2 linked regions of the Starkeya sp. ORNL1 genome follow. The protein of the gene in region 2 interacts with the protein of the main gene of each other region in a pairwise test. Links are inferred from orthologs where the notes say so. Each region holds a gene or a part of one and is shown on either strand. Other genes may lie near its edges.

Evidence for each region.
Region 1: the proteins of gyrB (region 2) and gyrA interact in binary tests that used the Escherichia coli proteins (3 or more experiments, as listed by UniProt). The link is inferred for Starkeya sp. ORNL1 from one-to-one orthologs.

What each region holds. Positions count from the first base shown.
Region 1 is NZ_CP048834.1:610,644-614,299, reverse strand. The notes cover bases 80-3,418. They hold gyrA (DNA gyrase subunit A), read right to left. Parts: upstream 3,052-3,418; coding sequence 280-3,051; downstream 80-279. Other genes in these bases: G3545_RS02985 (MarC family protein), read left to right, coding at 3,407-3,418; pstB (phosphate ABC transporter ATP-binding protein PstB), read right to left, coding at 80-184. Also shown: more of pstB, read right to left, coding at 1-79; more of G3545_RS02985, read left to right, coding at 3,419-3,656. UniProt on the Escherichia coli protein: A type II topoisomerase that negatively supercoils closed circular double-stranded (ds) DNA in an ATP-dependent manner to maintain chromosomes in an underwound state.
Region 2 is NZ_CP048834.1:2,618,610-2,621,941, reverse strand. What follows is about bases 158-3,172. They hold gyrB (DNA topoisomerase (ATP-hydrolyzing) subunit B), read right to left. Parts: upstream 2,871-3,172; coding sequence 444-2,870; downstream 158-443. Other genes in these bases: G3545_RS12585 (LysE family translocator), read right to left, coding at 2,927-3,172. In the rest of the region: more of G3545_RS12585, read right to left, coding at 3,173-3,332. UniProt on the Escherichia coli protein: DNA gyrase negatively supercoils closed circular double-stranded DNA in an ATP-dependent manner to maintain chromosomes in an underwound state.

The sequences.
Region 1 (3,656 bases), 2.0 Mb from region 2 along the record:
TGACCTTGTTGGCGGCGATGGGTACGCTGACGCCCTTCAGCGCCGTGAATTGCCCATAGCGAAAGGTGAGGTGCGACACGGCCAGCTTGATCGCGGCCGCCTCGTCGTCCAGCAAAGGCAGGCGCGCGCCGGCGTGACCCCACAAAGGCACCTTTGGCACGGTGGTATTGAGCACGGTCGGCATCGGACAACGTCCCCGTTACGGACGGCCAAACCGATTGGCCGCCTCCGGGTTCCGTCGCGCTACAAATTAAAGTTGCAGCATGTGGGCCGCGCCGCTTACTCCGGCGCGGCCTCGTCCGCCGCTTCGCCAGCCTCGGAGTCTTCTTCCTCGGTAACGCGTTCGACCGAGACCACCTTCTCGTCGTCGGCGGTATCGAAGACGATGACACCCTGGCTGCCGCGCCCGACAATGCGGATGCCGTTCACCGGGCAGCGTATGAGCTGGCCGCCGTCGGTCACCAGCATGATCTGGTCGCTCTCCTCCACCGGGAAGGACGCCACCAGCGGCCCGTTGCGGTCATTCACCGCCATGGCGACGATGCCTTTGCCGCCACGACGGGTGATGCGGTACTCGAAGGACGAAGACCGCTTGCCGTAGCCATTCTCCGAGAGGGTGAGGATGAACTGCTCGGCCGCGCCCATCTCGACATAGCGCGCCTGGTCGATCGACGCCGACAAGCCGCCGCCCTCGGCCCCGCCCTCTTCTTCCGTATCCGTCTCGATGACCTCTTCGACACCGTTCTCCGCGCCGCTCTGGCTGCGGCGCACGGCATTGGCCATCTTGATGTAGCCGGCGCGCTCCTCGGAGTTGGCCTCGACATGGCGGATGATCGACATCGCGATCACCCGGTCGTCGCCTTCCAGCGCGATGCCGCGCACGCCCATGGAATCGCGTCCCTTGAACACGCGCACTTCGGTGGTCGGGAAGCGGATGCACTGGCCATGGGCCGTGGTCAGCAAGACATCGTCGGCGGTGCTGCAGAGCTGGACGTCGGCGATTGCCTCGCCCTCCTCCAGCTTCATCGCGATCTTGCCGTTGCGGTTCACATTGGTGAAGTCGGACAGCTCGTTGCGCCGCACCGTGCCGCCGGTGGTGGCGAACATGATCTGCAGCCCGCTCCACACCTCCTCGTCCGGCAGCGCCATGATCGAGGTGATGCGCTCGTCTGCATCGAGCGGCAGGATGTTGACCAGCGCCTTGCCGCGCGCCTGCGGCGCGGCGATGGGCAGGCGCCACACCTTCAGCTTGTAGACCTGCCCCTTGGACGAGAAGAACAGCACCGGGGCGTGCGTCGAGGCGACGAACAGCCGGGTAACGAAATCCTCGTCGCGGGTCTGCATCGCCGCACGGCCCTTGCCGCCGCGGCGCTGCGCCCGATAGGTCGAGAGCGGCACGCGCTTCACATAGCCGGCGTGCGAGACGGTGACGACCATATCCTCGCGAGCGATGAGGTCTTCGTCCTCGAAATCGCCTTCGGCCTCGACGATCTCGGTACGGCGCGGGGTATTGAAATCGGTCTTCACCGCAAGCAGTTCGTCCTTGACGATGCTGCGGATGCGCGCCCGGCTGGCCAGGATCTCCAGATATTCGCGGATCTCCACCGCGATCTTGTCGAGTTCGTCGGCGATCTCGTCGCGCCCGAGCGCGGTGAGGCGCTGCAGGCGCAGATCGAGGATCGCCCGCGCCTGTTCCGCGGAAAGCCGATAGGTGCCGTCCTCGGCGATGCGGTGGCGCGGATCGTCGATCAGCACGATCAGCGGCGCGACGTCATGGGCCGGCCAATGCCGCGCCATCAGCAAATCGCGCGCGGTCGCCGGGTCCGGCGAGGTGCGGATGGTGCGGATCACCTCATCGATGTTCGCCACTGCGATGGCGAGGCCGACCAGCACGTGGGCCCGGTCGCGCGCCTTGCGCAGCAGGAATTTCGTCCGCCGGCTAATCACCTCCTCGCGGAAGGCGACGAAGGCGGTCAGCAGGTCGTGCAGCGTCATCAGCGCCGGCTTGCCGCCGTTCAGCGCCACCATATTGGCGCCGAACGAGGTCTGCAGCGCCGTCATGCGGTAGAGATTGTTCAGCACGACGTCAGCCTGCGCGTCGCGCTTGATCTCGATGACGACGCGCATCCCCTCGCGCGAGCTCTCGTCGCGAATCTCGGCGATGCCTTCGAGGCGCTTTTCGCGCACCAGCTCGGCCATGCGCTCGATCATCGTCGCCTTGTTCACCTGATAGGGAATCTCGGTGATGATGATGGCTTCGCGCTCGCGCCGCGTCGTCTCGATGGTAGCGCGCGCGCGCATGACGACCGAGCCGCGGCCGGTGAGGTATGCTTGGCGGATGCCGCTGCGGCCGAGGATCAGGGCGCCGGTCGGGAAATCCGGGCCGGGGATGAGGTCGAGCAGCCGCTCGATCTCCATGTCCGGCTCGTCGATCAGGGCAATGCAGGCATCGACCACCTCGCCGAGATTGTGCGGCGGGATATTGGTGGCCATGCCCACCGCGATGCCGCCGGCGCCATTGACCAGCAGGTTCGGGAAGCGGGCGGGGAGCACGGTCGGCTCCTGCTCGCGCCCGTCATAATTGTCCTGGAAGTCGACCGTGTCCTTGTCGAGGTCGTCGAGCAGCGCCATGGCCGGACGCGCCAGCCGCACCTCGGTGTAGCGTTCGGCCGCCGGCGGATCGCCATCCACCGAGCCGAAATTGCCCTGGCCGTCGATCAGCGGCAGGCGCATGGAGAATTCCTGCGCGAGACGCACCAGCGCGTCATAGATCGCCTGGTTGCCGTGCGGATGGTACTTACCCATCGTGTCGCCGGTGACGCGGGCGGATTTGTTGTAGGCGCGGTCAGGCGTGTAGTTGTTCTCGCGCATCGAGAACAGGATGCGCCGGTGCACCGGCTTGAGACCGTCGCGCACGTCGGGCAGCGCGCGCGAGACGATCACGCTCATGGCGTAATCGAGATAGCTGCGCGACAGCTCGTCGGTGATCGAGACAGGCCGGATGTCCGAGGGACCACCTTCCCCTGGATTGCTGGCGTCGGATTCGGACACGGAGGGTACTTTCCAAAGCTACGAAACGTCGGCTCTCTCTAGCCGATTCCGCCACGGCACGCCAGCGCAGGGGTCGTTTCGAGGGTTCAAGAAGTCCTGTTAAATCAATATGTTATGAGAATGTTTTGACGGCTTCGTCGGAACGTGGCGGAAGCGTGGCGAAACGGCCTTATATTACCATCCAAAAAGCGTGTTCCCGCGACGTGGCCGACCCGGTGGTTGCAGACATCGCACCGATGCTTTCCGCCCGATCCGCAATTGATATCAGCGGTATATTTCTCCCGCGCATAACGCTTACCATCAGGTGCTCGATCCAGGACCGTTGGGAAGCGGCGGACCATCCGAAGGCGCGACCATGCTCGACTATTTCGTCTCGGCGGCGGTGACCATGCTGGTCGTGCTCGACCCGCCCGGCCTCGCGCCGATCTTCCTGGCCGTTACGAGCGGCCTGTCCACGGAAGAGCGCCGCCGCGTCGCGTGGCGTTCCTCGATCATCGCACTCGGCATATTGGCGATGTTCGGCGCCATCGGCGCGCCGCTCCTGGCGGCGCTCGGCATCACCCTCCCCGCCTTCCGCATCGCCGGTGGCCTGCTGCTGTTCGCCA
Region 2 (3,332 bases):
CCATCCCCTGGTTTGCAGGCGCCGGCCCAAGTCCATCCGGCGCCTGCCGAATGGGCGTGCCGCCTGAAGCGGCCAGCCGTTCCACCGTTGAAGGATGCATGGGGAATGCCAACTTGCCCACAGGCAGCTGGAAGCCGGCTTAACTTTCGGAGGGGAGCTTTGCTTGAGACGTTCCCACTTTGGTCATGCCGGACGGCCGCAGGCCGATCCGGGATCGCGCGAAGGTGCTGCGCGGGACGTCACGCGATCCCGGCTCTGCGCTGCGCTGCGGCCGGGATGACAACCTGAGAGGCTGCCCGATAATTCCCCAATCGACCGTCATCCCCGGCCTTGTGCCGGGGATCTCGATTCCGGGCAGTGCGTCATAGGCCGAGATGGCCGGCACAAGGCCGGCCATGACGTGGGATTGTGAGTCAGATGACGTGCCGATAGTAGCGGATCCGCTAGACGTCCACGCTGGCCTTCAGCGCGTTGTCCTGGATGAACTCGCGGCGTGGTTCGACGACGTCGCCCATCAGGCGGTTGAACAGGTCGTCGGCGGCGTCGACCTCCTTCACCTTCACCTGCAGGAGCGAGCGGGCATTGGTGTCGAGCGTCGTCTCCCAGAGCTGCTCGGCATTCATTTCGCCGAGACCCTTGTAACGCTGCAGCTTGATGCCGGTGCGGCCGGCATCGGTCACCGCGTCGAACAGATCGAGCGGGCCGAACACCAGCGTATCGGCGCTCTTGCGGCGCAGCGTCGCCGGGGCGGCGTGCACTTCCTGGAGCTCGGCGCCGAGGGTGTCGAGCCGGCGCGCCTCGGCCGACTGCACGAAGGCGGCATCGAGGACGGCGACTTCCTTCACGCCGCGCACGGTGCGGATGAAGCGATAGCCGGACGGATCGGCCTCGCCGGTCCAGCCGCGTTCGGTCTCCTCGGCGATGAGGTCGAGCCGGCGCGCCACTTCCAGAGCCATGGCGGTCGCCGGCTCCTCTTCGGAGAGCAGGCCTGGCGCCAGCCCTCCGGCCAGCGCCGCCTGTTCGGCCACGGCGCGGTTGTAGCGCGGGTGCAGGCCGTTCATCACCGCGCGGAACGAGCGGGCGCTCTCCACCACGGCGTTGAGATCGGCGCCGGTGCGCACCTCGCCGGAGGCGAGCACCAGGGCGGAGTCGTCCAAACCCTGGGTGATGAGGTAGCCCTCGAGCGAGGGCTCGTCCTTGAGATACTGCTCGGACTTGCCGCGCGTGACCTTATAGAGCGGCGGCTGGGCGATGTAGATGTAGCCGCGATCGATCAGGTCCGGCATCTGCCGGAAGAAGAAGGTCAGCAGCAGGGTGCGGATGTGCGAGCCGTCGACGTCGGCATCCGTCATGATGATGATCTTGTGGTAGCGCAGCTTCTCGACATTGAAGTCGTCGCGGCCGATGCCAGTGCCGAGCGCGGTGATCAGCGTGCCGATCTGCTCGGACGACAGCATCTTGTCGAAACGGGCGCGCTCCACGTTCAGGATCTTGCCGCGCAGCGGCAGGATCGCCTGGAAGGCGCGGTTGCGGCCCATCTTGGCGGAACCGCCGGCCGAGTCACCCTCGACGATGAACAGTTCCGACTTGGCCGGATCCTTCTCCTGGCAGTCGGCAAGCTTGCCGGGCAGCGAGGCGACGTTCAGCAGCGGATCCTTGCGGATGATGGCGCGGGCCTTGGCGGCGGCGGCACGTGCGGCGGCGGCCTGGACCACCTTCTGCATCACCACGCGGGCTTCGTTCGGGTTTTCTTCGAGCCAGTTGCCGAGCGCCTCGTTCACCAGCGATTCGACGACCGGGCGCACCTCGGAGGAGACCAGCTTGTCCTTGGTCTGCGAGGAGAATTTCGGATCCGGCACCTTCACCGAGAGCACCGCGGTCAGCCCTTCGCGGCAGTCCTCGCCGGTGGGATCGACCTTTTCCTTCTTGGCGATGCCGGAGCGATCGGAATAGCCCACCATCTGCCGGGTCAGCGCCGCGGCGAAACCGGTGAAATGCGTGCCGCGGTCGCGCTGCGGGATGTTGTTGGTGAAGCAGAGGACATTCTCGTGATAGCCGTCATTCCACGAGAGCGCGCATTCGACAGAGATGCCGTCCTTCTCGGCGCGGATCACCACCGGCTTCGGCAGCAATGCCTGCTTGGAGCGGTCGAGATACTGCACGAAGGCTTCGACGCCGCCCTCATACATCATCTCCTCTCGCTTCACCTCCGCATGCCGGGCGTCGGTGAGGACAATGCGCACGCCGGAATTCAGAAAGGCGAGTTCGCGCAGCCGGTGCTCCAGCGTCGCATAGTCGAACTCGATGTGAGTGAAGGTCTTCGGGCTCGGCACGAAGCTCACCATGGTGCCGCGGCGGCCTTCCGGCGCCGGTCCGACCATGGCGAGCGGGGCTTCCGCGTCGCCATCGCGGAAGCGCATCTTGAATTCCTTGCCCTCGCGCCAGATCACGAGGTCGAGCGTGGTGGAGAGCGCATTCACCACCGAGACGCCGACGCCGTGCAGGCCGCCGGAGACCTTGTAGGAATTCTGGTTGAACTTACCGCCGGCGTGCAGCTGGGTCATGATGACCTCGGCCGCCGAGACGCCCTCCTCGGGGTGGATGTCGGTCGGAATGCCGCGGCCATTGTCGGTCACGGTGACCGAGCCTTCCGGGTTCAGCGTCACCGTCACTTCGGTGGCGTAGCCGGCGAGCGCCTCGTCAATGGCATTGTCCACCACCTCATAGACCATGTGGTGGAGGCCTGAGCCGTCATCGGTGTCGCCAATATACATGCCCGGACGCTTGCGGACGGCGTCCAGCCCCTTGAGCACCTGGATGGACTGCGCGCCATAATCCTCGGGCGTCGGGGTAGGCGCGGAATCAGCCATGATCTCAAGTCTCGAATCGTTGGAACGACAGGATTATTTGTAGCGCAGATGCGCGTTTATTTCGTGGCGACGGCAACCGCCGCCCCGGCCATGGCGCCGCCGCAGACGCGGTTGATCCAGCGCACCGCGCGGTGCGAGGCGACGAGGTCGCGGGCGCGGTGGGCGAGCCCGACATAGGCGCCGAGCACCAGCGCCATCACCACCACGATGATCACGGAAAGCTCGGCGAAGCCGGCCGCCGTGAGGCGTGGCAGGTCGATGATGGTGGGCAGCAGCGCCAGATAGAACGCCATGGTCTTGGGGTTGCCCATGGAGATGGCGAGCCCGGAGCCGAACAGGCCGAAGGCCGAGCCGCTTTCCGGCAACTCCGCGGCGTGGCCGAGCGCGGTCGGCGCGGTCCACAGCTTCCAGGCGAGATAGAGCAGATAGGCCGCACCGGCGAGCCGCACCAGGAAGAACAGC